3 regions of the Parazoarcus sp. PS-13 R2A genome follow, and region 1 is predicted to be linked to each of the others. Evidence: riboswitches for the same ligand, from Rfam matches in the RefSeq annotation. Region 1 holds a riboswitch; each other region holds the start of a gene.
The links. Region 1 has a riboswitch for cobalamin ahead of AC22G6_RS09215 (cobaltochelatase subunit CobN). Riboswitches for the same ligand answer to the same signal wherever they lie in the genome.

Region 1 (9,438 bases):
AGAAGTCGCGTCCGCAGAAGCAGCAGTAAGCACGCGCGATTCAAGCCGGCTCGTCCGTCGCAAACAGCCGGAGACCAGTGCAGCTTTCGAGCCCGGACTGGTCGTGGGAAGCGCCGGAGAAGGATTTCCACGGGCTCCCGCGGCCGGGCAGGTTTTGTCCCTCAACGCAGTCGTCGTAAGATCGCCTCAACGGGGCCAGCATCGCGTGGCCCGCATGCCGGGACAGTCATCACCGCGTGCCACAAGGACATGCGGCCTGGCCGTCGAAGCGCGCCTGAAGCCCTGTATTGTTGAGGCGACACCGAGTGGATGAGATCACAAGAATCGTGGTGTACGCGGTTTGTGCAGGGGCCTGCATTCCCCTGGGCGGCGTACTGGCGAAGTACGAGCGCCTGCGACCGTCGTGGCTGGAGAACGAGTTCCGGCACTCCGTGATTGCCTTCGGCGGCGGCATTCTGGCGGCAGCGGTCGCCCTGGTGTTGATTCCCGAAGGCACCGAATACCTTGACCACTCGCTATCGAGCACCTTTTTCTTCCTGCTCGGCGGCATTGTGTTCTTTGCGCTGGAGCGCTTCCTGGGGCTGCAACGCCGCGAGAAGCCGCAATTCACCGCGATGCTGCTCGACTACATTCCGGAATCCCTGGCGCTGGGCGGCGCCCTGGCGGCAGGATCGCGGGCGGCGCCGCTGCTGGCCCTGTTCATCGGCCTGCAGAACATCCCGGAGGGCTTCAACGCCTACCGTGAATTGAAAGCTGCAAAGCAGACGGACGCCTCGCGCATCCTCCTTCTGATGCTGATGCTCGTTCCCATCGGGCCGGTGATCGCCATTCTGGGCTGGCTGTACCTGGGGGACAGGCTCGAACTCCTTGGCGCAAGCATGCTGTTCGCCTCGGGCGGCATCCTGTACCTGATCTTTCAGGACATCGCACCGCAGTCTCACATGCGCCGCCACTGGGCGCCACCGCTGGGCGCCGTGCTGGGTTTCAGCGTCGGCATGCTGGGCAACAATCTGGCGGGCATGTACTAGACTGATCCGGTCCGGTGCAGCCGCTCATGCTTCGTACGCGTCGCCGCGCCTCCTTTCCCTCGGAACGCCATCTGATGAACCGGGATAGCTATAACGCCATCGCCCCGTCCTGGGACGCCGCCCGCGTGGGTTTCTACGGACGCGAGCGCGACTACGTGGATACACTGCTGTGTGGTCTGCCTGCTGGCGCGAAGGTGCTCGATCTCGGCTGCGGAACCGGCAGGCCGATTGCGGAATACATTCTTGCCGCAGGCCATGCGCTCACAGGCATCGATCAGTCCGAAGCGCTTCTGGCACTGGCCCGCGAACGCTTTCCGCAGGCCACATGGATCCACGCCCGGATCGAATCCTTCAGCACCGAAGAACGCTTCCACGCGATCGTGTGCTGGGACGCGCTGTTTCATATCGACCGCACCATGCATGAATCACTGCTGAGGCGTTTTGCCGCGATGCTCCTGCCGGGCGGACGCATGATGCTGACCTGCGGCGGCTCCGAACACCCCGCGTTCACCGACACCATGTTCGGCCAGCCCTTCCATTACGACTCGCACCCGCCGGAGATCGTGCTCGAAATGCTCACCGGGCTCGGCTTCGAAGCGCTTGTGTCGGAGTTCATGAACCTGCCCACGTCAGGCCGGGACAAGGGGCGCTACGCAGTCGTCGTGCGCAAGGCCTGAGCGCCCCCTGAATCGCCACGCCCGCTTACGCGCCGGGCTGAGCGCCCGGCCTCGCGGCACTCGCCAGATCCGGCTCGCCGCAATGCGCGAGGATGTGCTGGCGCACGCCGTTCCGCAGCGCGAGCACGCCATGCCAGTCTGAAGCTTCGGGCACGACCGGCGGACAGATGGTGACACAGAGCGGACCGGGGCGCGGACGCCACGAGTCTCCAGGCAGAATCCGGCGGGTGCCGGTGATGGCGATCGGCACCACCGGCAGGTGGTTTTCCGCCGCAACCTGAAACGCACCGAGGCGAAACGGCCGCAGCCCGGGGCGTGCGGTAAAAGTGCCTTCGGCAAAGAAGAACAGCGGCGGGTTGGCGCGTGCCGCGGTCGCCAGCGCCTGCGCATCGGCTACGCCACGACGCGAATCAAATCGTTCGACGAAGTGCGCCCCCATGCGCTCGAACAGCGGACGCATCACCCGGTTGCTCTTGAACTCTGCCTTGGTGACGAAGGCGACGGGGTGCGGCAGCACGGACGCAAGCACCAGCCCGTCGGCATAGCTTGCATGGTTGGCCACCAGCACGCAGGGACCGGTGGGCAGATGTTCCAGCCCGGCGACCTGCAGACGATTGCCACTCAGTACGCGGAAGACACGCGCCAGCTGATGCACCACCGCCCAGCGCTGCTCGAGCCGGGGCAATGTGAAGATCCCCACGGCCGCAATCGGTGAGAGCACGGCGAACAGAACCCACACCCAGGTCCCGTAGAGCCTGGCGCCGACATGACGCGCAAAACCGCGCACCCTGCCCGGCACACTCGCCACAAACAGCCGCGTCGCCTGCAGCCAGGCCGCGCGGCCGGCGGCACCCAGCGTGCCATCGAGCCAGGCATCGCGAATCGCTGCGCGCCGGATCTTGCCACTCGAGGTTTTCAGCACCGCGTGCGGCGGCGCGAGCACCACCACATCGGGCGGCAGGCCCAGCTCGTCCGCAGCGGCGGCGACAATCCTGCGCTCAAGTGCCTGTCGGGCAGCGGCATCCTGCTCACGGGTTTCTGCGACGACGACCAGCTGTTCGCCGCCGTGCCGGGCGTCGGCAGCACCGAAGACCGCCACGCAGCCCTTGCGCACCCCCGGCAGCTCGCCGATCGCATGCTCGAGGTCGTACGGATAGAAATTACGCCCGCCGCGAATGATCATGTCCTTGGCACGGCCGGTGAAGTACACCTCGCCATCGGCGAGATACGCGTAGTCGCCTGTCACCAGCCAGCCATCGTGAAACAGGCCTGCAGTGGCATCGGGATTGCGGAAATAGCCTCGCGTCGCCGACGGGCCGCGGAACTCGAGACTGCCGACGACACGTTCGGGCAGCTCGCTGCCGGCATCGTCGACGATCCGCAGTTCGTGCTCCGGCAGCGCTGAGCCGCAGGACACGAAGTGCATCGCCGATGCATCGTCGGCTGCCGCGCCTTCGGCAACTCCATTGCGTGTCAGGGCTTCGCGCCCGACCGCATCGATGCGCGCCCCGCGCCCCGGAGGCGATACGGTGAGACCGACCGAACACTCGGCGAGCCCATAGACGGGGGCGAGCGCTTCCGGCCGCAATCCGTAGGCGCCAAACGCCTCGCGAAAGCGCTCCAGCGTGGCGGGACTGATCGGTTCGGCGCCGTTGGCCGCGAAGCGCCAGGACGACAGGTCGAGCCCGTCCAGCGGCTGCCCGGCGAGACGCTTGACGCACAGATCGAAGGCGAAGTTCGGGGCCGCGGTGACCGTACCGCGGTGACGATGGATCGCCCACAGCCAGCGCTCGGGGCGGGCAAGGAAATCCAGCGGCGACATCAGCACCAGCGGATAGGCGTGATACACGCTGCCCAGCCAGGCGCCGATCAGCCCCATGTCGTGGTAGAGCGGCAGCCAGCTCACCGCAACATCGGTCGAGCTCAGCCCGACCCCACGCCCCCAGGCGCGGATGTTGGCGAGCAGGTTGGCGTGGGTGAGCATCACGCCCTTCGGATCGCCGGTCGAGCCCGAGGTGTATTGCAGCAGTGCCAGGTCATCCGCACCGGCCGGCACGCGCAGCAGCGGTGCCGCATCGAGCTCGCCGGGCGTGAGCACCTTGTACAGCGTCGGGCACAGCCCGGTCAGCATCTGCGCCAGCGGACGCACACGGTCGAAGGTAATCATCACCCGCGCTTCACAGTTGCGCAGAATGCCGGCCTGGCGGCGCAGGTGATCCTCGAGTTGTGCAGGGCGTGCCGGCGGATAGATCGGCACCGGCACCGCGCCGGCCATCAGCACGCCATAGAAGCTGCACAGAAAATCCAGCCCGGTCGGCAGCATCAGCGCAACCGCGTGCCCGGGCTGTACCCCCGCCTGCGCCAGCGCCCCGGCAACCCGCGCCGCCGCATCGGCGAGCTGTCGGTAGCTCAGGGTCTCGGTTTCGTCCTCGCTGCGGTAGAAGGTGACGTGGATACGTTCGGGGTGGCGCGCAACATGCCAGTTCAGCACCTCGACCAGCGTCGATGCGTCCTCCGGACTGCCTGCAGTCTGTTCGGGCGTCGCCAGCGCCACCTCGCCGGTCCGCGCCGCCGGCACCGGGCGGTGCCCGGCGACTTCGAGCGCAGCCAGCAGCTGACGCGGCGTTTCCACCCTCCCCAGCGTGTCGTCCGGAAGTCGAACATCGAAGCTGCGTTCGACACGCGCGAGGAGCTCGACCCGCGCCAGACTGTCGAGGCCCAGGTCGCGGTCGAACTGGCTGTCGAGGCCGGCACGCAACAGCGCCCCCGGCTGGAGCTCACGGATGACCGTATCGACCAGGCTCAACAAGGCATGGCCATCGTGCTGCGGGTCGGGTTTCAAGAATTTCTCCATGCGTGCGTACCTGCAGACCTCCCCTGATAAAGGCTTGAGCCGCGCCGCCAGCGCGTGCCCCGTCATGCGGACAAGCTGCGGCACCTGCCGCCCCCACCCTGACTACGATGCTCAACACGCATGAAGATTCCCCGTGTGCCACCACAGCGAGGACGCTGCAGAAGCTCGCGCACTGTTCAAGGAGAATCCCGCTGTCCTTGACTCGTCATTCGAAGTTGTTAAGCTTGCGGCCTGTTTTTCAGGTGCCTGAACGCAAATCCATTGCGTTCGGGGTAAACGGGAAACGGGTGCGCTCTTCGAGCAATGCCCGTACTGCCCCCGCAACGGTAAGCAGATTCATCCCTTCGGCCGTGCCTCCCGGCATCGGCAGCCACTGCGCAGATCGCGTTCAACGCGGCGTGGGAAGGCGAAGGGGTTTTGTCGAACCCTGGTGTTCGGCAATCTGCGAGTCCGGAGACCGGCCTGGAATCGAGAGAAATAGGCAGTGGCGGGGTGCCACACAGGTTTCGTTTTCTGTTCTGTCCGCCCCTTCCCCCCGGCTGTTTCACGTGATCAATTGCAAGCCGCGAGCGGGCGCGCCGCGGCAGGACACCATTTCATGCCTGAACTGTTACGCCCTTCCCGCTGGCCGGGACTTGGGGCCATGCTGTGCCTTTTCTCGCTGCTGTTCGCGCAACCTCTGCAGGCCGCCGACCGCAGTGTGCTGAGCATCGTGTCGGACCGCTCCGCACCCACGCTGGTCGCCGGCGCGCACGAACTCCTGAGCGCGCGCAAGGGCCAGGTCATCCACATCCGCAGCGTCAGCCAGCTGGCAGAAATGGACGACAGGCAGCTGCAGGCCCTGATCGCGGAGCATCAGGCCGTGCTGATGATCGCGGTGTTCGGCGAGCCCGTCGAGCGCCTGTTGAACATGCCTTACCCGCACGGGCAGACGCGCATGGTGCTGCACAGCGACCGGCGCCTGCTGCCGCTGCAGCACGACCGCAATGGCAGCATCTTCGCCAAGGACATCCCCGAAGCGATCGTCAGCGAGAAGGCGGCCCTGAGCGGCACCGATGAGCTGTCCCGGCTCAAGGCCGCGCAGCCGCGCCATGCCGACTGGCTGCAGGCACGCGCGTACTGGGTGAATCGTTCGGTGGACAACGCCGCCAGCCTGCTCGACCTGGTTGCCAGTGGCGGTGTGCGACAGAAACCCGTCACCCTTGTGCCGGCCGTGCGCACCGCCCTGCATGACAAGGGTGGCGTGCGCTGGATGGATGCAGCGGAACTGGGCCGGCAGATCGACCTGAACCGCCGCACCCTGTGGATTCTGGATCACGACACTGGCGATCTGGCAGGCGAATGGGCGCTGCATCAGCAGCTGTGTGCGGCGCAGGACTGGCAATGCGTGTCGGTACTGGCGGCCTGGGGGCCACCGAGCGTGAGCGCGGTCGACACCATCGCGGCGCTGACGGCGAAGCAGCGCGGCGCAAGCGCGATCGTCGCGGTGCAGGATTTCGTCATCGGCGGCGGCGAAGGCCGCGAAACGGTGAGCGCGGCACTGGAAAAGCTCGATGTGCCGGTTCTCAAGGCGCTGCGCATGAGCGAATGGTCCGAGGCCGACTGGCAGCTGTCTGATCAGGGCATTCCGCGCGACGCGATCCACTACCGTCTCGCCATGCCCGAACTGCAGGGCGTGAGCCAGCCTCAGGTGGTGGCACTGGCCGAACCCGCCCAGCTCGACCCGCTGACCGGCGCGCAGGTCTCGCGCAGTAAGCCTGTGGTGCCCGAGATCGAGCGCCAGGCGCGGCGCCTCAACAACTGGCTGCGGCTGCAGGAAAAGAAGAACGCCGACAAGCGCATCGCCATCGTCTATTACAACCATCCGCCCGGCCGCCACAACATTGGCGCCGACAACCTCAACGTGCCCGAGAGCCTGCTCGACATGCTGCGCAGCCTGAAGGCCGCCGGCTACAAGACCGGCGACCTGCCCGCCGACGGCAAGGCCCTGCTCGACCTGCTTCAGGCCAGCGGCGTGAACCTGCCCGAAGACCGGGAGGCGCTGCAGGACATGTCGAAGCGGGTGCAGACCCTGGCGGCGGCCGACTACGAGTCGTGGTTCAAGACCCTGCCCGCCAGCGTTCAGGCTGAGATGGTGAATGGCCCCCTCGGCGCACTGCAGCAACTGATGCAGGATCAGACGGCGTCGATTGCGGGGGTCGAGTCGATGAGCGAACGTCTGGCGCGAATCGGCCTGCTCAGGCAGCGCATGGAGAGCACCGTCAGCGACCTGCAGCACGCGCTCGACGGCCTGCGGCACAAGGGCCGCCCGCGTGCGCTCGATCTGCTCGCACAGCTCGAAGTGGCCTATCGCAACGCCCTCGATGCGCTGGCCAGGGGCGAGGCACCGCAATGGCAGGCGAGCCAGCAGCTTGCACAGGCACTGATCGCAATGCAGATCGAGGGCATTCGCGGCTGGGGCGCTGCGCCCGGCAGGGTGATGGTGTGGGAGGGCCGGCAACTCATCCCCGGCGTGCGTTTCGGCAATGTCTTTCTCGGGCCGCAACCTCCGCGCGGCTGGGAGCTGAACGAAGAGTTGCTGCACGCCAACATGTCCTTCCCGCCGCCGCACCAGTACCTCGGCTTCTACCATTACCTGCAATCGGTATTCAAGGCCGACGCGCTGGTGCATGTGGGCCGCCACTCGACCTATGAGTTCCTGCCCAAGCGCAGCGCGGGCCTGAGCGAGAGCGACTACCCGAGCCTGGTCGCGGGCGACCTGCCCGGCATCTATCCCTACATCGTCGACGGCGTGGGCGAAGGCATTCAGGCCAAGCGCCGCGGGCTCGCCGTAATGGTGGACCACCTCACGCCGCCGCTGGCGATCACCGAGCTGTACGACGACCTGCTCGAACTGCGACAGCTGATCGAGAGCGCCGAAGCTGCCACCGACGGCTACACCCGCAGCGAGGCGGTGCAGACGCTGCGCCGCAAGATCGACAGCATGGGCCTGCGCGAGGAGCTGACCGCCAGCATGGACGAGGAACTCAAGGTGCGCGGCATCGGCTTCGACGACATCGACGAGGCGCTGCTGCTGCACGAGGTCGGCCACTACCTGACCAAGCTGCAGGAAGATTTCATGCCCCTCGGCCTGCATGTGTTCGGCCGCGGCTGGTCGCGCGATGCGATCGACACCATGATGAAGTCCATGCTCGACGGTGGCGCGCCCGACAGCGCCGAGGCAAGGCGCTGGCGCGCGCAGCTGCAGGCCTCGCCCAAGGCCGAGATGGCCGCGCTCATCAGGGGGCTGGATGGCGGATTCGTCGCACCCGGCAAGGGCAACGATCCGATCCGCACGCCCGAGGCGCTGCCGACCGGGCGCAACTTCTATGCACTCGACGGCAGCCTGCTGCCCACCAAGCTCGCGTACGAAACCGGTTCGACGCTTGCCGGCCAGGTGCTCTCCGGCGAGACCGGCGTGGCCGCCTACACCAAGGAAGTGGCGGCGAACAAACAGGGCGTGATCCTGTGGGCCTCGGACGCGGTGCGCGACGAAGGCGCGATGATCGCGTTCGGCATGAAGCTGCTCGGCGTGCGTCCGGTGTGGAACAGCCGCGGCATCGTCAAGGGGCTTGAGCGCCTGCCACTGGGCAAGGACCAGCCGAAACGCTACGACGTCGTGTTCACCACGTCGGGCCTGTTCCGCGATCTTTACGGCCAGCACATGTTGCTGCTGGACAAGGCCGGCCTGCTGGCGCTCGACGCCAGCCGCGACCGCATCGTCAGGGACTACCCCGCGCTGGCGCTGGCGCTCAAGGAAGCGCTGAAGCCGCTGGGCGAATGGCAACGCGGCGGCGACGAAGCGCTGGAACTGAACCAGGTTGCCAACAACTGGGTGGACCAGGCGCGCAAGCTGCTCGCGAAAACCCCCGGCATGTCCGCCGCCCAGCTCGGCCGCAGCGCCAGCGTGCGGGTGTTCGGCATCACCCCCGGCGCCTACGGGGCGGGCATCAACCGCATGGTCGAGCGCTCCGGTTCGTGGCAGGACCGCAGCGAACTCGCGCAGGTCTTCATCAAGCGCATGGGCCATGCCTATGGTGCCGGCCTGCAGGGCGAAGCCGCGCAGGATCTGTTCCGCCAGCAGCTGGACGGCATCTCGCAGACCTTTCTCGGCCGCGCGAGCAACCTCTACGGCCTGATGGACAACAACGACGCCTTCGACTATCTCGGCGGCTTCAACCTCGCGGTGGAAAGCCAGCGCGGCAAGGCGCCGGCGAGTGCGGTGATCAACCACGCCAACGGCAAGAACCTGAGCATCGACACCCTGCACACGGCCCTGCTGTCGGAACTGCGCGGCCGCTACCTCAACCCGCAGTGGATCAAGCCCCTGATGAAGGAAGGCTACGCCGGCGCACGCACCATGGGCAGCGAGTTCATCGAATACCTGTGGGGCTGGCAGGCGACGAGCCCCGAGATCATCGACGAACGCGTGTGGCAGGAGGTCAAGGCCGTCTACGTCGATGACCGCCTCGAGCTGGGGCTGGACACGTTTCTCGCCGAGGGCAACAACCGCTACGTGCAGACGAACATCCTCGCGGTGATGCTGGTCGCCATCGACAAGGGTTTCTGGAAGGCCGACGCAGAAACCGTCAGGCAGCTGGCCGAACGCTTTGCCGACAACATCGTCGAGCACGGCAACCCGGGCAGTGGCCACACCCATGCAAATCATCCGATGTACGCCCTGGTGAAAGCGAACATTGCGCCGGCCAAGGCGGAAGCGCTGGAGGCGGCGCTGGCGAAAAGCCGGCTCGAGGCCGCTGCGCAGGCTGAGGCCTCACCGAGCCATATCCAGGAAGTCAGCCTCGACGACCTGAACCGGAGCGCGGCGGACGATCCGTCG
Region 2 (9,438 bases), on a different contig from region 1:
CGCGCCACTTCGTTGAAGCTCTGTGCGCGCCCGGTGCCAAGGTTGTAGATGCCCGATACCTGCGGGTTGTCGAGCAGCCACAGATTGACCGCGACGATGTCATCCACGTGGATGAAGTCGCGGCGCTGTTCGCCCGGGCCGTAGCCGTCCGAGCCCTCGAACAGGCGCACGCGGCCGGAGTCGTTGAGCTGGTTGTTGAAATGCCAGGCCACGCTCGCCATGCTGCCCTTGTGCTGCTCGCGCGGGCCGTAGACGTTGAAGTAGCGCAGGCCGACCACCTGGCTCTGCAGCCCGTCGAGCTGGGGGCGCAGGTGGCAGTCGAAAAGGAACTTCGAGTAGGCGTACATGTTGAGCGGCTGCTCGAACTCGCGCGCCTCGCGGAAGTTGGGGCCCATGCCGTACACGGATGCGGACGAGGCATAGATCAGCGGCACCTTGCGCGCCAGACACCAGGCCAGCAAGGCCTTGGTGTATTCGTAGTTCACCTTCATCACGAAGCGGCCATCCCATTCGGTGGTGGCCGAGCAGGCGCCTTCATGGAAGACGGCCTCGACGGTGCCGAAGTCATCGCCCGCCTCGATGCGTGCGAGGAAGTCGTCCTTGTCCATGTAGTCGCGGATGTCGGCGTCCGCGAGGTTGAGACACTTGTGACCGTCGCTGAGGTCATCCACCACGAGGATGTCGAAAATACCCCGCGCATTCAGACCCTGAACGAGATTGCTGCCGATGAAGCCGGCGCCGCCGGTGACGATAATCATGCGAACTCCTAGTTCAATGTGTTGCGGTCAGCGCCGCGGTGAGCTCTGCGAGACTCACGGTGGCGGTGCCGAGCTTGCCGACGACGACGCCGGCAGCAGTATTGGCCAGTGCGGTGGCGTCCGCCATCGACAGTCCGCAGGCGAGGCCGGTGCCGAGCACGGCGACCACGGTGTCGCCTGCGCCGGTCACGTCGAATACGTCTCGCGCACGGGTCGGCAGGTCGAGCGCCGCCTGGCCTTTTTGCAGCAGGGTCATGCCGCGTTCGGAGCGGGTGATCAGCAGGGCTTCCAGGCCGAGCGCCTCGATCAGCGCTTCACCGCGACTGCGCACCGCGGCTTCGTCGCTGCAGTGCCCGACCACCGCTTCAAACTCGGTCATGTTGGGCGTGATTACGGTGGCACCGCTGTAGCGGCCGAAATCCGCGCCCTTGGGGTCGACCACGACCGGCAGCCCGCGTTCGCGAGCGAGCCGAATCAGGCTGCTGACCTGGGCAAGCGTGCCCTTGCCGTAGTCCGACAGCACGACAGCGTGCGCGTCCGGCAGGGCAGCCTCGAAGGCCTGTTCGATACCGGCGGATTCGAGTACTGCGAAATTGTCCTCGAAGTCGAGCCGGATCAGTTGCTGGTGGCGACTGATGATGCGCAGCTTGGTAATGGTTGGGTGCTGCGGTGCCTCGAGCAGCCGGCACAGCACCCCGCCGTGCTCAAGCCGCTCGCGCAGCAGGCGGGCAGGTTCGTCGCGTCCGACCAGGCCTACCAGTTCTGCGCAGGCGCCAAGCGAGGCCGCGTTCAGGGCGACGTTGCCCGCTCCGCCGGCGCGGAACTCATCGGTTTCGACCTTGACCACGGGCACCGGCGCCTCGGGCGAGATACGGGTGGTTGAGCCGTGCCAGTAGCGGTCTAGCATGACGTCACCGATGACGAGGAGGCGACCGGCGGAAAAGTCGGGCAGGATGTTCGGCATTAAGCGCAAGGCAAGACGTTGGAAAGACGGGGATTATCCCACGAAGGGCGGAAGGCGACGACTGCGAGCACGCACCGGCCTGTTTTCGAGGCGGCTGTCGCGTGCTAGCGGTTGAACCACTTCAGCGTCGTGCCCCAGGATTCGACGTCGATCCGCGTGACCTGGCCACAGGCAAAGTCCAGCGCCAGCCAGCGCTCGGGGGGCAGGCCCAGCAGGTGGCCGGCAATCACGCGCAGCGGTCCGCCATGTGCAACGGTCACCACCGGCAGGTCGTCTGCCGCAGCGCTGCGCACCTCCGCCAGCCAGGGCAGGACGCGTGCGCTCAGCTCACGGGCAGATTCGCCGCCCGGCGCGCGAAAACCGAGCGGATCGTCCGCCCAGGCGTCGATGGCGGTGCCGAGTTCGTCGAAACGGCGCCCCTCCCATTCGCCGAAGCTCATTTCCTGCAGGCGGGCGTCGATCTGCGGTGAGCCGAGTGCCTCGGCGAGCAGGCGGGCGCGACTGAGCGGACTGGCGTGCAGTGCGAAGCGCTTGGGCAGGAGCGGGCGCAGCCGGGCTGCGACATCGACGGCGGATTCGGCCAGCCCGACGTCGGTCTGGCCGTAGCACACGCCGGGTGCGACGTCGGGCCGGGGGTGGCGGATCAGATGAAGTTCCATGCGCTCAGGATGCCAAGGTAGCAGGCAAGCTCGGTGACTTGCTGGGTGGCGCCGAGGAGGTCGCCGGTGTAACCGCCGAGCCGGCGCACGAACATGCGTGCGGCCCACAGGGTGACGAGCGTCACCGCAGCCACGGCGCACAAGGCCTCTAGCGGGCCAAGGAGTATCAGCGGAAGCAGGCCGAAGCCGGCTGCGATCAGGAGTTCCGCACCGTTCATGCGGCGGGCAAGCGGCTTCGACTTCGCGCTCTCGTCCTCGCGCACGTAGGGCAGGCGGTGGATCAGGCTGGTCGCGCACAGGCGCGACAGCGGGTGTGCGACCAGCATGGCTGCAGCGACACCTGACAAGCCGTGGGCGCCGAGCTCGAACAGGGCGGCAGCCTTGGCGAGCAGCATCAGTACCATGCCGACGGTGCCGTAACTGCCGATGCGCGAATCCTTCATGATCGTCAGTACCTGAGCCTTCTCCCAGCCGCCGCCGAGGCCATCGCAGGTGTCGGCCCAGCCGTCCTCGTGGAAGGCGCCGGTGGCACGAACCGTGACCGCCATCGACAGAATCACGGCGAGCGCGGGCGGGAGTGCCAGGGTGAAGATCAGATAGCTGCCTGCCCCGATCATGCCCACGACCCAGCCCACCAGCGGGAAGTAGCGTGCAGCATGATTCAGGCGCTCGGTGGACCACGGCACCCAGGCCGGGACCGGCAGGCGCGTGAAGAAGCCGAGTGCGGTGAAGAAGAGTTCGAGCTGGTAGCGCATCAACGGGGGTCAGTCCTGCGCGCTGACGCCGGCCGACTCGAAGCTCGCCATTTCGTCGAGGAAGTTCACTGCCGCCTGCACCAGCGGGTAGGCCAGCGCAGCGCCAGTACCCTCGCCGAGGCGCAGATCGAGTTCCATCAGCGGCTCGACGCCGAGGTGCTCAAGTTGCAGCGTGTGCCCAGGTTCCTTCGAACGGTGCGCGAACACGCAGTAGGGCAGGACTGCCGGCGCAACCGCATGGGCCACGAGCAGCGCCGAGGTCACGATGAAGCCGTCGATCAGCAGCACCATGCGCTTCTCGGCCGCGCCAAGCATCGCTCCGACCATCATCGCGATCTCGAAACCGCCGTATTGCACCAGGGCGACCAGCGGGTCGCGCTGGCGGCCACCGCGCGTGAGTGCCTGCTTGAGCAGTGCCTGCTTGCGCGCAAGTCCTGCGTCGTCGAGTCCGGTGCCGCGGCCGGTCACCGTGGCGAGCTCGCCGCCGGCAACAAGACAGTGGGTCAGCAGCGACGCAGCGGCGGTATTGCCGATGCCCATCTCGCCAAAACCCACGCAGTTGCAGCCGTTTGCGGCCAGCGCGTGGGCGAGCTCACGGCCTTTGACCAGGGCGGCTTCGCACTGTGCAGCGGACATCGCCGGGCGCTCGATGAAGTTGTCGGTGCCGGGCGCGATCTTGGCGTCGATCAGTCCGGGACGCTTGCCGAAGTCGTGATTCACGCCGGCGTCGATCACGGTCAGTCCGAGCCCCATCTGCCGGCTGAAGACGTTGATCGCGGCGCCGCCGGCGAGGAAGTTTTCCACCATCTGCCAGGTCACGTCCTGCGGGTAGGCCGAAACGCCTGCGCGCGCCGCGCCGTGATCGCCGGCAAACACCATGATGTGCGGCTGGTTCAGAACGGGGGCCTCGGTCTGCTGTACGAGGCCGATCTGCAGGGCGAGCGCTTCAAGGCGCCCGAGTGCGCCCAGCGGCTTGGTCTTGGTGTCGATGCATTGCTGCAGCCGGGGGGCGATCGTCTGATCCGGCGCGCTGATGGTGAAGTTCATTGGTGATATCGCAACAGGGTGTGGATGAGCGCGGCGGATGTTAGCACGCTGTTTCAGCCACCCTTCAGCACCAGCGGCAAGCCGGCGGCAACGAAGACGACGCGCTGGCAGCGCTCGGCAACGGCCTGATTGAGCCGTCCGGCTTCGTCGCGGAACAGGCGCCCGAGCGGATGTTCCGGCACCAGACCGAGCCCGACCTCGTTGGCGACCAGCACGATGGTGCCGGGAAGTTCGGGCAGGGTGGCGAGCAGCGCGTCGCGTTCGCGGCTGAACAGGGGCAGGGTGTCTGCACTGTGCGCAGAGACCAGCGTGTCCGCTTCCATGAGCAGGTTCGACAGCCACAGCGTGAGGCAGTCGACGATGATGCAGCGGCCCGGGGCGGCCTCCTGCTTCAGGGTTTCGGCGAGCCGGACGGGCGCTTCGACGGTGTGGAAGTGCGGCGGGCGGTCGAGCTGGTGGCGGCGGATGCGTGCGGCCATCTCCTCGTCTCCGGCTTCCGCCGTGGCAATCACGGTGACCGGCAGGCCGCTGTCGAGGGCGCGTTGTTCGGCGTGGCGGCTTTTTCCGGAGCGGGCGCCGCCAAGAATGAGTTCGCAGGTCATTGGAATGCTTCGCTTTTTGCAGTGCACTAGATAGCCGGACACGGTATCATCCGCCCCCTCTGCCCTGAAAGGGGCAACGCGTTCGTGGTGCCCGACGGCGACTCTCGCCACAGGGTTAAACGGGAAACAGGTGCGCACGCCGCAAGCGTGCAATGCCTGTGCTGCCCCCGCAACGGTAAGTGAGTGCAAGACGCCTCGAGAAGCCACTGGGTCATGCCCGGGAAGGCGATGCGTCGGGTCAGGAGGATCTTGCTCCAGACAGCTCATGAGCCCGGATACCGGCCCGAATGCGAAATGGCGGATGTGCTGCGGGGTGGCAGCGACGGGTGCGGCATTTTCGGCTCTCTTCGGTTCTCTCCCGGCATGTCCTTGTGCGAATCAGTCACGGTATGCGGGGACGCGGGCCGTGGCGAAGGGAGTCATTACAATGAAAATCCAGCTTTCCATTCTCGCGTCGGCGTGCGCACTCGTTTACCCCGTACTCGGCCAGGCGCAGACCGTGCATGGCGATTCCGAACTCGATCAGGTCGTTGTCACGGCCACCCGGCAAGCGGTCATTGCCTCAGAGGCACTCGCGACTGTCGAAGTGATCAGTCGCGAGGACATCGCTGCAGCGGGTAATTCAAGCCTCGTCGAGTTGCTCTCCGCGCGATCCGGCATTCAGGTCGTGAGCAACGGCGGTGCCGGCGCGAGCAGCAGCATCTACATTCGCGGTGCCAACTCGGGTCACACCCTGGTGCTGATCGACGGCATGCGAATCGGTTCTGCGACCAATGGCTCCCCCTCGCTGGAAACGATTCCCCTGGCGCTGATCGATCGTGTCGAGATCCTGCGCGGGCCGGCGAGTGCGCTGTACGGTTCGGACGCAATCGGCGGCGTGATCCAGATCTTCACCCGCAAGGGCAAGGAAGGATTTCAGCCGTCGGTTCGTGTCGGCTTCGGCACCGAGAACAGCCGTTCTCTTGAGGCTGCGGTCGCAGGCGGTGTGGATCGCCTGCGTTACAGCCTGGTCGTCGGCGAGGACCGCACCGACGGCATCAATGCCCGGCCCACCTCTTATGCAGGCAGGGATCAGGACGACGATGGTTTCCGTAACAACTACGTCAATGGATCGCTGACGGTGGGCTTTCGTGAGCGCGACGAGATCGGCCTGTCCGTGTTTCATACCGATGGCCGCAGCTGGTACGACGCCGGCAAGGCCTACGACTCGTACCTGGACAAGCAGACCGATACCGCGAGCGTCTACATGCGCAATCAGATCACTGGCGACTGGGCCAGTACGGTCAGGGTTGGCTACAGCGCGGACACCTCGCATGACCACTCCACCGCGACCTCAACATCCGAGTTCGATACGGCGCAAACGCAGTTCACCTGGCAGAACGATGTCGCGCTGGCCGGCGGGTCGCTGCTGGCCGCATACGAGTACCTCGAGCAGAACGTGAGCACGACCACCGCGTATGCCAAGACGCAGCGCAACACCAATTCGCTGGTGCTCGGCTGGGGCGGCCAGTTCGGCAAGCACAACGTCCAGTTCAATGTCCGCCACGACGATGACTCGCAATTCGGCGGAGAAACCACCGGATCGGCGGCATACGGCTATCAGTTCCTGCCTGAGTGGCGTGTGCATGGCAGTATCGGCACCGCGTTCAAGGCGCCGACCTTCAACGATCTCTACTATCCGCTGGCTTGTTTCGGCTCTTACGGCTGTTTTGGCGGAAACGCCGACCTCAAGCCGGAAGAGGCGCTCAATCGCGAGTTCGGACTGGTCTGGGAGCGTGGCGCGACCTCCGTGCGCGCGACCTATTTCAACAACCGGGTGAAGAACCTGATCGACTGGAGCTCCGGCATCGCGGACAACGTCGCCACCGCAACGCTGGAAGGCGTGGAACTGGGACTGACGACGATGGTGTACGGCTACCGTCTGCGTGCAAACGTGGACTTTCTTGAGGCCAAGGACAAGGATAGCGGCAATTACCTTGGGCGTCGGGCCAAGGAAAGCGCGTCGCTGGCCATCGATCGCAGCACGGGCGCCTGGACCTGGGGGATGGAGCTGACCGGGCAGGGGCGGCGCTTCGACACAACGGCGAGCAACACGTCGGCAAAACGGCTGGCCGGATATTCCTTGCTCAACGCATACGTTCACTATGCGCTGGCGCCTGACTGGAGTGTGGAGCTGCGTGCAAACAACATCCTCGACAGGGACTACGAACTGGCTCAGGGCTACGGCACGAAGGGCGCGAATGCCTTCGTTGCGCTGCGCTACGCACTGCACTGACAGCCGATGGAGGCCGTGGCATTGCGCAAGGGCGGGGACTGCCTGATGACTGGCAGGCGTCGCCGCCCGCTCGTCGTCGCGCTGCTGCTGGTGCTGGTCGCGGCGCTGACCATGGGGTGGGCGCTGATCGCGGGCAGTTTGCCAATCGCGCCCGCCGAGGTCCTTGCTGCCCTGGGCGGTGCCGACGGCATGTCAGCCAGCGTCGTGCGCGAACTTCGCCTGCCGCGTGCGGTGGCGACCTTTGTGTGTGGCGGCCTGCTCGCGCTGGCGGGGGCGCTGATGCAGGTCTTGCTGCGTAATCCGCTGGCTGATCCCTACATCCTCGGCATTTCCGGTGGCGCGGCGGTTGGTGCGCTGACCGGGATTTCGCTGGGGGCGGCGTCAATCTGGATCGATGGCGGCGCGTTTGCCGGCGCCCTGATTGCCATGCTGCTGGTGTTCGGACTTGCACACGGCGACGGCAGCTGGACGCAGACGCGCCTGCTGCTGACCGGTGTGATCGTGGCCGCGGGCTGTGGCGCGGCGGTGACGCTGATGCTGGCGCTGGCGCCGGACACACGGGTGCAGTCGATGCTGTTCTGGTTGATGGGCGATGCCAGTGGCGCGTCCAACCCGTGGCCGGCACTGGGCGTGCTGCTGATCGGCCTGCTCGCGGTGCTGCCGTTTGCGCGTGATCTCAACGTGCTCGCGCGAGGCGAGATGACCGCACATGCGCTCGGCGTGAGCGTCAAACGCCTGCGCCTCGGGCTGTACGTGCTGGCTTCGCTGCTGACCGCGGTGGCGGTGACGCAGGTGGGCTCGGTGGGTTTCGTCGGGCTGATCGTGCCGCATCTGGTGCGGCTCGCGCTGGGCAACGACCAGCGCGTGCTGTTGCCGACCGCAGCCGTGGCGGGCGGCATTCTGCTGACCGTGGCCGATACGCTGGCACGCACGGTGATGGCGCCGCAGCAACTGCCGGTGGGCGTGCTGACCGCACTCATCGGCGTGCCGGTGTTCCTGTTCCTGCTTGCACGCCATCCGCGCTGACATGAAAACTTCCGGCGCATCCGCTTCCGCTTCACCCTTGCTCGAGGCCGACCGGCTCGCGCTGCAGGCAGGCGAGCGCTGGCTGTGTTGCGAGTTCAGCCTCAATCTGGCGATGGGCGAATGCCTGGTGCTGCTCGGACCCAATGGCGCGGGCAAGACCACGCTGCTGCATACCCTGGCCGGACTGCGCGCGCCCAGCGTGGGCACCGTGCGTCTTGGCGGCGCGCCCTACTCGGAGTGGTCTGCGCTCGATGCGGCCCGGTTCCGTGGCGTGCTGCCGCAGCAGCAGCCCGACCACTTTGCCGCGTCCGTCCTGGAGTCCGTGCTCATCGGCCGTCACCCGCACCTCGGGCGCTGGGGCTGGGAAGGCTCGGACGACGAACGCATCGCCCGTGCTGCGCTGGCCGATGTCGGGCTGACCGGCTTCGAGCAGCGCGACATCCTCACCCTGTCGGGCGGCGAGCGTCAGCGCGTTGCGGTGGCCGCGCTGCTGGCGCAGGCGCCGAAGCTGTTCCTGCTCGACGAGCCGCTCAACCACCTCGACCTGCGTTACCAGATCGCAGTGCTGTCCCTGTTCCGCCTGCTCGCTGACCAGGGGCGAGGGGTGGTCATGGTCTTGCACGACATCAACCTTGCCGCCCGCTTTGCCGATCACATCATCCTGCTCGATGGTCAGGGGGGCGTGATCGCCGGCGACCGCGACACTGTGCTGCAGGCCGATTGCCTGAGCCATGCCTTCGGGCATCCGCTGCGGCGCTTCGAACTCGATGGGCGGATTACCTTTGTGCCCGATTGAAGCGATGAAAACCCTGTTCCCACACTGCCCGCCAGAGGCAGTTTTGCAGTTGGAAGCGCCACGGGCGTGTTGCAGCCCGTCACGCCAACGAACCCCTGAACGAGAGAGAACACGATGAGCGAGAATCAGGACAAGGACGCGCGCCACAACGCACGCATGGCGCGCAAGAAGGAAGTGGTCGACAGCCACATCGCCGCAGCACAGATTGAGCGCGGGGTGTTGCTGGTCAATACCGGCAACGGCAAAGGCAAATCCAGTGCCGGATTCGGGCTGGTTGCGCGTGCGCTCGGCCATGGACAGAAAGTCGGGGTGGTGCAGTTCATCAAGGGCAGGTCGGACACCGGCGAGGAAGCCTTCTACCGCCGCCAGCCCGGCGTGAGCTGGCACGTGATGGGCGAGGGCTTCACCTGGGAAACGCAGGATCGCGCCCGCGATGTGGCTGCGGCACACGCTGCCTGGGAGCAGGCTCGCCGCTTTCTGCGCGACCCGGAGACTGGACTTGTCGTGCTCGATGAGCTCAACATCGCGCTGAAGTACGGCTATCTTGAAGTGGATA
Region 3 (9,438 bases), on a different contig from region 1:
TGCGCATCGCCTGCACCGCACGCGTCGTGTTCTCCGCCTTGGCGAGCTCGATGACGTCAGCGTCGGAGATGAACTGGTGGGCATGCATGCCGAAGTGCGCCAGTCGTGACGCCGACAGGCCGACACAGATCATCTCGACATCGGCCACGATCGCCGCTCCGCCCCTCAGGATGGCGGCCAGCCCCGCCTCGACCGCAGCAGGATGAAAGTCGGTGAGGCCGTTGAAGTCGAAGTCGGCATTGGCGTGAATCATGCGGCGCACGATGGGCCATTGCTCGGGGCGATAGTCGTGCCGGACGACCTCGGCGTCGATGACGGCAAAGGAATCATGCTCGATGGCACGACCCGCGGCGGTGAGCTGCTCGGTAACGGTGTTGGTGGTCATGGTCGAGTTCCGGACGCTGAGCTCAGGCGGGTGCATGGTCGTGGTGGTGTTCATGAGCGTGACCCTGCGAATGCGCGGCATGCACTTGGGTGTGGCTGTGGTCGTGCAGATGTTCGGCTTCAGCGGCGAGGCGATACTTGCAGCCGTCGCATTCGAGCAGGCCGCCTTCTGCGGCGCCCGACTCGCCGATGCGGCTGTCGAGCAGGTCGAAGATGCCCTTGTCGAAGCCGAAATGGGTGCCGAGGGCAAAGGCAATGTGCGGAAACTGGGCTTGCAGGCGTTCGGTCTGGGCCTTGATGCGGTCCATCAGCACGCCGCTGAAGAGATACACCGGCACGATGCAGATCTGCATCATGCCAAGGCGGATCTGGCGCTGAACCACGGTTTCGAGCCGCGGCCAGGTGATGCTGGTGAAGGCGAGGTCGACCAGATCGTGGTCGTAGTCTTCGAACACCCAGCGCGTCATGCGGGCAAGCTCGCCATTGGCACCGGCATCGGACGAGCCGCGGCCAAGCAGGATGACGCCGGTGGTGCGCGGGTCCGGGGTGGCGAGCTGGTGCAGCAGGCGGTCGAGCTGGCCCTTGAGCACGGCGAGCATCTCGCGGCCCATGCCCAGGTGGCGGGTGCACACGAAGTCCACCTCAGAATGGCGGGCGCGGGCACGCGATACTGCCGCCGGCAGTTCCATCTTCACATGGCCCGCTGCGTTGAGAATGAAGGGTACGACGGTGACCCGGCGTGCGTTCCGGGCGGCGCGGTCCAGGCCCTCGTCGAGCAGGACTTCCGCATGTTCGATGAAGCAGGCTTCGATGCGCCAGCCCGGGTGGCGCGCCTGCCACTGGGTGGCGAACTGCAGGATCTCGCGGTTGCCTTCGCGATTGCGCGAACCATGGCCGACGAGGAGGATGGTGTGATCGTTCATGACGGAATCTCGGTGGTTGCGCTTTCCGTGCCGTCGTCCTGCATCAGGGTGGCCTTGCGGAAACGGTGTGAAAAACCGGGGTCGTAGAGTTTGGAGCGGGCGATACCGGCCCAGTCGCGCGCGCCCAGCGCGGGGCTGGCGATGATCATGGCCTGCGAGGCGATCTTCTCGTCCTGGCAGCGACGCTTGATGTCGGCGAGCGTGCCGCGCACGATCTTCTCGGCGCCGGGCCAGCTGGCCTTCTGCACCACAACGATGGGTGCGTCCTCGGACCATCCGGCACTGCGCAACGCACGCTGGACCTCATGCAGCAGCGTGATCGACAGAAAGATGCACAAGGTGCTGCGGTGCGCTGCCAGCGCCTCGAGCTCTTCGCCCGCAGGCATCGGCGTGCGCCCGGCAACGCGGGTGAGAATTACGGTTTGCGTGACTTCAGGCAGGGTCAGGGTTTCGCCTGCCGCAGCCGCGGCGGCCATCGCCGAAGATACGCCCGGCACGACCTTCCACTGCACGCCGGCGGCGTCGAGCGGGCGGGTCATCTCCGCCAGCGCCCCATACAGCCCGGGGTCGCCGGTCTGCAGGCGCACCACCGTTGCATGACGGGCGCAGGCGTCGAGCAGCCATGCGCTCATCTCCTCCAGCGTCATGTCCTTGGAGTCGCGAATCTCGCAACCCGGTGGGGCAAAGCGCGTGGCAGCCTGGTCGACCAGCGACCCGGCAAAAAGGATTGCGCCCGCCTCTTCGAGCAGCCCGCGACCCTTGACCGTGATCAGGTCGGGGTCGCCGGGGCCGGCGCCGACGAACCAGATGACGCCCATGTGCTCAGCCTGCCCGCAGGGTGGTGCACAGCTTCATCGCCGGGCTGGCGGCATAGGGCTGCAGCAGGCGGATCAGGCTGAAGGTGATCAGCGGTTCGAGAACGACCAGCGGAGCATAGGCAATCGCGAAGGCAGCCCAGTCGGCAAGCGGCGTGGCCACTTCGCCAATGGTGAGCCAGAATCCGACCATCGACGTCACGCCGGCGTAGAACACGGCGTCGAGCTTCATGATGTTGCGCAGCCTGAGGCTGTCGAAGCGCTTGCCGACGGTGTGGTGCACCAGCATCAGTGGCACCGCGAGCGACAGGGTGTTGATACCGAGATGGACAAGATCGGTGGGTTCGAAGAACAGCCCCTGCAAGGCCAGACCGATGCCGAAACCAAGCAGCGTGGGCACGAATCCGAGGATCAGGTACATCGGCATCGCGCCGAGGAAATGCAGTTCGGACGGACCGACGGCAAGGTGAAAGCTCTGCATGAACACCGAAAAGAACAGCGCGGCGAGCAGCGAGCGCAGGATCAGTTGCGGTTGCCGCAGCAGCGGCAGGGCGTGACTGGCAAGCAGTCCGGTGGCTGCGATGTTGGCGGCAGCGATTTTGGCGGTGGAAACGTAACCCGGTTCGATATGCATGAAGAACTCCCCTCGTGTGCTTGGCTGGCGACCTGAAGCCGGGGAGGCAGGCGAAAGCGCGCATGGGCAGTCCATGAACGTGCGAACGGCTACGCAAAACGAATATCGAATGCGGCTGGCATGGAGGCGCACGAAGAAAATACGGCCGCGACCAAGCAGTCGGATCGAACCCTCACCCCGGGATTCACATCTCTTTCATCTCGATCGGGCCGGTCTTCTGGCTCACCATCTTCCTCATCCGCCGACCTTCCCGGGAAGAAACCCAGTGGTCATCTGTGTTGCAGCGGATTCGTCAGGCTTACAGCAGCGGGGGCTGCGCCGGAGTGGCTGAGCGCATGTGCGATCAGCGTCACCGGACTTCCCGTTTCACCCGTCATAAGACTTTATGACAAGGCACCCGGATCGAATGTGGGGCGGAGCTTAGTCGAGGTTCATGGGTATTTGCAAGCTGTCCTTACGGCAAGCGGGTGGAAGGAAGGTGTGTGGCCACCGGTGCGCTACACTGCAGCCCTGCTTGCCGGAGTCCTGATTTCATGCCTTCAAACACTGCTTCGCTCGCCTTCTCTAGCGCGGAGATCGCTGCCGTTTATCGCGTGATCGCCGAACGTCGTGACATGCGCCACTTCCTGCCGGATGCAGTCGATCCTGAGGTCCTGCGGCGACTGCTGTGGGCTGCCCACCATGCACCGAGTGTCGGTTACATGCAGCCCTGGCGCTTCATCCGCATCACCGACCCCGCCTTGCGCGAGCGCATGCACGCGCTGGTGGAGGAAGAGCGGATTGCCACTGCCGAGGCGCTTGGCGAGCGTGCGGAAGACTTCATGAAGCTCAAGGTCGAAGGCGTGCTCGACGCCGGCGAGGTGCTGGTGGTCGCCCTTGCCGAAGGGCGCGAGAAGCATGTGTTCGGGCGCCGGACCTTGCCCGAAATGGACCTGGCCTCGGTGGCCTGTGCGATTCAGAACATGTGGCTGGCGGCGCGCGCAGAGGGGCTTGGCATGGGCTGGGTGTCGATCTTCGATCCGGACAAGCTTGCGACGCTGCTGTCCATGCCCGAAGGCGCCTGCCCGGTTGCGGTGCTGTGTATCGGCCACGTCGAGGCCTTTTACCCGAAGCCGATGCTGGAGATCGAGAAATGGGCCGAGCGCATGCCGATCGAGGACGTATTGTCCGAGAACGTGTGGCCATCTTCGGCTGATTGAATACTCTCGTGCCAAAAAAAGAAGGCCACCTTGCGGTGGCCTTCTTCACGTGTCGTGCAGCGCGGATCAATGATCAGCGATTGCCGTTCCCCGTTCTGGCGGAGAACAGCGCTGCGCGCGGTGCGGTATTGCGGCGGTCGGACGGCTGCGGCGCGCGATTGCCATTCACTTCACTGCGGCCACGGTTGCCCGCATGGTTGCCGTTGGGTTCGGCGCGACTGGGGGCGGCGCGATTGCCGTCCACTTCACCGGCCTGGCGCGGCGCGGGACGGGCACGATTGCCGTCCGCCTCGGGGCGGGCGCGCTGCGGGCCACGGCTGCCGGGCTGGCCACCGTTTGCGGGACCACGGCCGCCGGGACGATCGCTGCGTCCGGCGGGCGCGCTGCTTCTGCGCTGTTCGTTGTTGTTACGACCGCCACCGCCACCGCGGCGCTGCATCGGATCGCGGCGCTGATCTTCGTCATGAGACTGCTCTGCCGTGGCGCTGGGCACGAAGCCTTCGGCCGTGGCACGGTCGACCTTGCGGTGCATCAGGCGTTCGATTGCGGTCAGCAGCTTGAGCTCTTCGCGGTCGACCAGCGAAATCGCGTGGCCGGCAGCGCCGGCACGGCCGGTGCGGCCGATGCGGTGCACGTAGTCTTCAGGCACGTTCGGCAGTTCGAAGTTCACCACCTGGGGCAGCTGGTCGATGTCGAGGCCGCGAGCGGCGATATCGGTGGCAACCAGGACCGGCAGCGATCCGTCCTTGAACTGTGCCAGCGCACGGGTACGTGCAGCCTGGCTCTTGTTACCGTGAATTGCCGATGACTCGATGCCGTGCTTGGTCAGGTATTCGGCCAGCTTGTTGGCGCCGTGTTTGGTGCGGGTGAACACGAGCGCCTGGAACCACTGGCGCTCCTTGATCAGCCACGCCAGCAGTTCGCGCTTCTGCTTCTGCCCGATCATGTAGGCAGCCTGCTCGACGCGCTCGGCGGTGGTGTTGCGCGCAGCAACTTCGACGCAGCCGGGCTTGTGCAGCAGGCCGTTGGCCAGCTCACGAATCTCGTCGGAGAAGGTGGCCGAGAACAGCAGGTTCTGGCGCTTCTTCGGCAGCAGTGCGAGCACCTTGCGGATGTCGCGGATGAAGCCCATGTCGAGCATGCGGTCGGCTTCATCCAGGATCAAAATCTCGACGCCGGACAGGTCCAGCGTGCGCTGATTGACGTGATCGAGCAGGCGGCCGGGCGTGGCCACCAGGATGTCGACCCGTTTCTTGAGGGCTGAAATCTGCGGATTGATGTTGACTCCGCCGAACATCACCATCGAGGTCAGCGGCAGGTGCTTGCCGTATGTCTTGACCGATTCCTCGACCTGGGCAGCCAGTTCGCGGGTGGGCGTGAGAATGAGGCAGCGCGGGCGGCCGTTGGGGTGCGGATGTACATGCGTCTGCGACAGCAGATGCAGCACCGGAAGGGTGAAGCCGGCGGTCTTGCCGGTGCCGGTCTGCGCTGCGGCGAGCAGGTCGCCACCGGCGAGCACCTGCGGAATGGCCTGGGCCTGGATCGGCGTCGGCGTGGTGTAGCCGGCTTCCGAAATGGCGCGCAGCAAGGGTTCTGCCAGTCCGAGACTGGCGAAGTTTGATTCTGTGTTCATGCGAGAAAATGCTCCAGCGACGGCCTGTCGTGCGCAGGGCGTACGACACCAATCGAGGCGGGCGGGATTCGTGACCTGAAATGGTCGTTGGAAAGTGCTGCGGCCGATTGGTCGGGCACGCAACAGCCGCTCACTATAGATTGTTCAGGCGCGGAAAGCGAGAATTCACTGAAATCAGAGGGTTTCCTCCCTTTGCATGAGGCTTCCTAAGCCTTTCGTTGAATATCTCCCCCTGCTGACAACGTGTATATTCAAGCCCGCCTAACGGCTGTCGCCGGAGTGTGCCCCCATGTACGTGCCTCGTTCCCGCCTGTTCGATTTGCGACCACGCCTTGCGCGTCGGCTCGGGCTGATCGCGTTTGCGGGGCTGTCGGCAGTGGGGGCGCTGATGATGCTTGCCTTCTGCGCTGTGGTGCTTGCGCTGATGCACAGCTGGCAGACCCTTAACGAGGGGGATCCACTGGCCACGGTGGCGTCGAGTCTGGCGGCGGTGTGTGCCGCGTATCTGTGCGCTCGCCTGACGACGATCTTCTACGTGCCTGCCCCCGAGCCCGAGGGCATTCTCCTGCCGCCTGATGCGGCCCCCGAGTTTTACTGCCTGATGGACGATATCGGCAGCCATCTTGGTGCCGATCCAATTGATCGTGTGTGGATCACCCGCGACCCGAACGCGACAGTGCTGCAGCGTGCGCGCTGGGGCTGCGTGGGCCGCATTGAGTCTCACCTCCTGCTGGGGCTGCCGCTGGTGCATAGCGTTTCGCGCTCGCAGCTTGCGGCGGTCATGGCGCATGAGTTCGCCCACCTTGCCCTGCAGCGCAAAGGGCTCGGAAAGCTCGGCGCACACGTGCGGGCATGGTGGTTTCGTGTGCTCGACGCAATGTGCGAGAGCATGCCCATCGTAGAAACCCTGGCCGATCGCCTCTTGCGCCGCTTCTACCGTGACATGCTGCGGCTCTCGCGCATCGAAGAGTTCGAGGCTGACGCCATTGCGGCGAAGCTGGTCGGGGCTGGGCTTCTCGGAGAGACCCTGGTCGAGGTGACGCTCAAGGAGCGCTTCCTGCGTCAGGATTACTGGCCCAAGGTCATGGCACAAAGCGAGAGCCGTGCACGACCGAGCATCCGCCCCTACCGCGAAATGGGCTTGGGTGTGGAGACCGGGTTCCTGCGGCCGGCATCGGTGCGCGCTGTCACCGCGGTGCTGCTTGATGACGAGGAAGACGTCTCCCTGCCATTTCATCCGTCGCTGCATCAGCGTCTGAGCGCGTTGAGGGTTCCGCTGCGCGCAGCCCAGGTCGACCGTCCGTCGGCCGCGAGGCATTACTTTGCGCCCCTTCTGCCATCGCTGGCGTGGGTGTTCGATCACGCATGGTGGCAGGACGTCCGTTCGGGCTGGCGCAGCCAGTACGCGCGCGCCCGGCGCAGCAGCCGTGACTAGGCGTTCGCGCGCTTGTCCAGGCTGCTGAAGCTGCCACCCGCCAGCTAAGGCGGGACGACCTGCGCCGCAGCTGCGCGCCCTCGTCGCTCTCCATCGTCGCTCTCAAAATCCACGCTGCTCGGCCAACAACGGTTTTTTTGACCGGTGTCGTCTTTGGGCGCGCGCCGGCGCGTTATGCTTTCAGCCGGAGATAACAGTAGGCCGAAGCCAAGTCCTTCGCCACAGGCGTGCAGCGTCGATGAAAAAACACATGATTGAACTGGGGAAACGACTGTTTCGGCGGTGCGCCCCCCTGCTGCCGGAGAAGTGGCGTTTTTCGGCATACAGCAAGCTCATTCGCTGCGACGCCGAACTCTCCGACAAGATGGTGTTCAAGCTGGCCGAGACGCGCGAGGAGCTCGAAGCCTGTTTCCATCTGCTGCACGACGCATATGTCGACGCCGGCTTCATGACGGCGGACCCCTCGGCCATGCGGGTCACGGTGTATCACGCATTGCCCACGACCTCGACGCTCCTGTGTCGCTATGGAGACCGCGTGGTAGGCACGCTGTCGCTGATTCGCGAGAGCGCATTGGGTTTTCCGATGCAGCGCATCTTCGATCTGGGTGGGGTCAGGCAGGCGGGCGGGAATGTTGCCGAGGTGTCGGCGCTCGCCATCGACCGGCGTTTTCGATCGGTAAGCGGCAAGATCCTGCTGCCGCTGATGAAATTCATGTACGAGTATGCGACGCGCCAGTTCGATACCCGTCACCTCGTCATTGCAGTGAACCCGCGGCATGCCGGCTTCTACGAGTCGGTGCTGTGTTTTCGCCGTCTGGCTCAGCACACCGTGGCGCATTACGATTTCGTCAATGGCGCGCCGGCGGTGGGTGCGCACCTGGATCTCGCTGCAGCCCCGGCGGTGTATCAACGTCGCTATGGGCGGATGCCGGCGTCCAAGAATCTGTTCCGGTATTTCACCGAAACGACCGTCCCCAATATCCGCTTTCCCGAGAAGCGTTTCTATACGACGACTGACCCTGTGATGACGCCGGAGTTGATCGAGCATTTCTTCAACGTCCGCACGCGCGTGTTTGCCGGATTGCGCATGGGGGAACTGCTGCTGCTGCACTCGATTTACGACTTGCCCGAGTACAAGCGCTGTCTGCCGCTGGTGCCCGACGACACCCCGCGCTCGGAAATGCGCAGGCGCACGCACAGGCGGTTTCCGGTCATGTGTCCGGGTGAGTTCAGTGCCGGCCTGCCTGGCCTGCGTCGCCGTTATCCGCTGAAGGTGTTCGAGTGCTCGGGATCCGGCTTTCGGGTGCGATCGGAGCGCAAGCTGCCCGTTGGCGTCAGTGGCGAGGTCTCGATCGAGCTGGGTGCGTCGGACCGCAGCAGGATGAAGGTCACCATTCTTCGCCTCGGTTCGCACGACGAACGCATTGCGTTGGTTCGCATCGACCATGCCGACCTGGCCTGGCGCAAGTTTGTCAGCGCCTTGAGCCATGCGCGAACGCATGACGAACTCGAAGAGGCGACGCGCTTTATTTGAGCGGGTTCTGGGGGCGGCGCCGGCGCGCCTCGTTGAGCTGCTCGCACAGACGACTGGCGCCGTCCAGGATGCGCGGCGTATGCCGCTGGATGATCGTCGGCGGGATGAAGAACAGATTGTCGCCCGCGACAGCGGAAATGCTCGGCCAGCGGCGCCACTGATCAAGCCATTCGGGGCGGGCGTCTCCCATTCCGCTGGCGACGATCGCTTCCGGATTGGCCGCCAGCACCGACTCCGCGTTCACCGTCGGTGCCAGCTGGGGAAGATCGGCAAAGATGTTCTCTCCACCACACAGGCGGATGACGTCGCCAATCAGATGCTCGCCGTTGATCGTCATCAACGGGCGGTCCCAGACCTGATAGAAGGTGCGCACTGGCGGCAGCGTCGAGTAGCGGCTGCGCAGTGATGTCAGGCGCGCACGGAAGCGCGCTGCTGCAGTGCGCGCTTCGGCGGATGTCCCTGCGAGTTCGCCGAAGGTCTCCAGTGCGCGCGCCACGTCGTCAAGGTTGCGCGGTTCGTTGATGAAGACCGGGATGCCCAGCGCGGACAGGCGATCGAGGTGGGCATTGCGGTTGCCGCTCTTCCATGCCACCACCAGGTCGGGTTTGAGCGCTGCAAGCGCCTCCATGTCGACGTTGGTGTAGCTGCCGACTTGGGGGAGTGCCTTGGCGGCCTCCGGGAAATCGCTGTACGACACCACGCCGACGACCTTGCTTCCGGCGCCTGCGGCAAAAAGCAGTTCGGTGAGATGTGGTGCGAGACTGACGATGCGCTGGGCCGGCTGTTTCAGGTGCAGCGCTGCACCCGTGTCATCGGTGATGCGGAGATCGGCAGCGACGGCAGCAAGACTCGATGTGGCACAGGCAACTGCGATGAGGCGT

Region 2: another riboswitch for cobalamin. It lies ahead of AC22G6_RS01125 (TonB-dependent receptor domain-containing protein); the one in region 1 lies ahead of AC22G6_RS09215 (cobaltochelatase subunit CobN).
Region 3: another riboswitch for cobalamin. It lies ahead of AC22G6_RS16440 (energy-coupling factor ABC transporter permease); the one in region 1 lies ahead of AC22G6_RS09215 (cobaltochelatase subunit CobN).

The regions. Positions count from the first base shown of each region.
Region 1 is NZ_JBYEXN010000008.1:16,541-25,978, forward strand. Features, by position in the region: gene AC22G6_RS09195 (hypothetical protein) at 1-29, shown strand, start outside; gene AC22G6_RS09200 (ZIP family metal transporter) at 306-1,028, shown strand; gene AC22G6_RS09205 (class I SAM-dependent methyltransferase) at 1,055-1,705, shown strand; gene AC22G6_RS09210 (AMP-binding protein) at 1,731-4,547, opposite strand; cobalamin riboswitch at 4,783-5,039, shown strand; gene AC22G6_RS09215 (cobaltochelatase subunit CobN) at 5,158-9,438, shown strand, end outside.
Region 2 is NZ_JBYEXN010000001.1:231,617-241,054, forward strand. Features, by position in the region: gene rfaD (ADP-glyceromanno-heptose 6-epimerase) at 1-758, opposite strand, end outside; gene rfaE1 (D-glycero-beta-D-manno-heptose-7-phosphate kinase) at 772-1,722, opposite strand; gene cobC (alpha-ribazole phosphatase family protein) at 1,827-2,381, opposite strand; gene AC22G6_RS01110 (adenosylcobinamide-GDP ribazoletransferase) at 2,366-3,136, opposite strand; gene cobT (nicotinate-nucleotide--dimethylbenzimidazole phosphoribosyltransferase) at 3,146-4,183, opposite strand; gene cobU (bifunctional adenosylcobinamide kinase/adenosylcobinamide-phosphate guanylyltransferase) at 4,237-4,785, opposite strand; cobalamin riboswitch at 4,854-5,085, shown strand; gene AC22G6_RS01125 (TonB-dependent receptor domain-containing protein) at 5,213-7,060, shown strand; gene AC22G6_RS01130 (FecCD family ABC transporter permease) at 7,106-8,086, shown strand; gene AC22G6_RS01135 (ABC transporter ATP-binding protein) at 8,088-8,882, shown strand; gene cobO (cob(I)yrinic acid a,c-diamide adenosyltransferase) at 8,997-9,438, shown strand, end outside.
Region 3 is NZ_JBYEXN010000019.1:19,886-29,323, reverse strand. Features, by position in the region: gene AC22G6_RS16455 (precorrin-8X methylmutase) at 1-385, opposite strand, end outside; gene AC22G6_RS16450 (sirohydrochlorin chelatase) at 408-1,307, opposite strand; gene cobM (precorrin-4 C(11)-methyltransferase) at 1,304-2,125, opposite strand; gene AC22G6_RS16440 (energy-coupling factor ABC transporter permease) at 2,130-2,756, opposite strand; cobalamin riboswitch at 2,947-3,172, opposite strand; gene bluB (5,6-dimethylbenzimidazole synthase) at 3,290-3,955, shown strand; gene AC22G6_RS16430 (DEAD/DEAH box helicase) at 4,029-5,588, opposite strand; gene AC22G6_RS16425 (M48 family metallopeptidase) at 5,878-7,023, shown strand; gene AC22G6_RS16420 (N-acyl amino acid synthase FeeM domain-containing protein) at 7,274-8,557, shown strand; gene AC22G6_RS16415 (cobalamin-binding protein) at 8,550-9,438, opposite strand, start outside.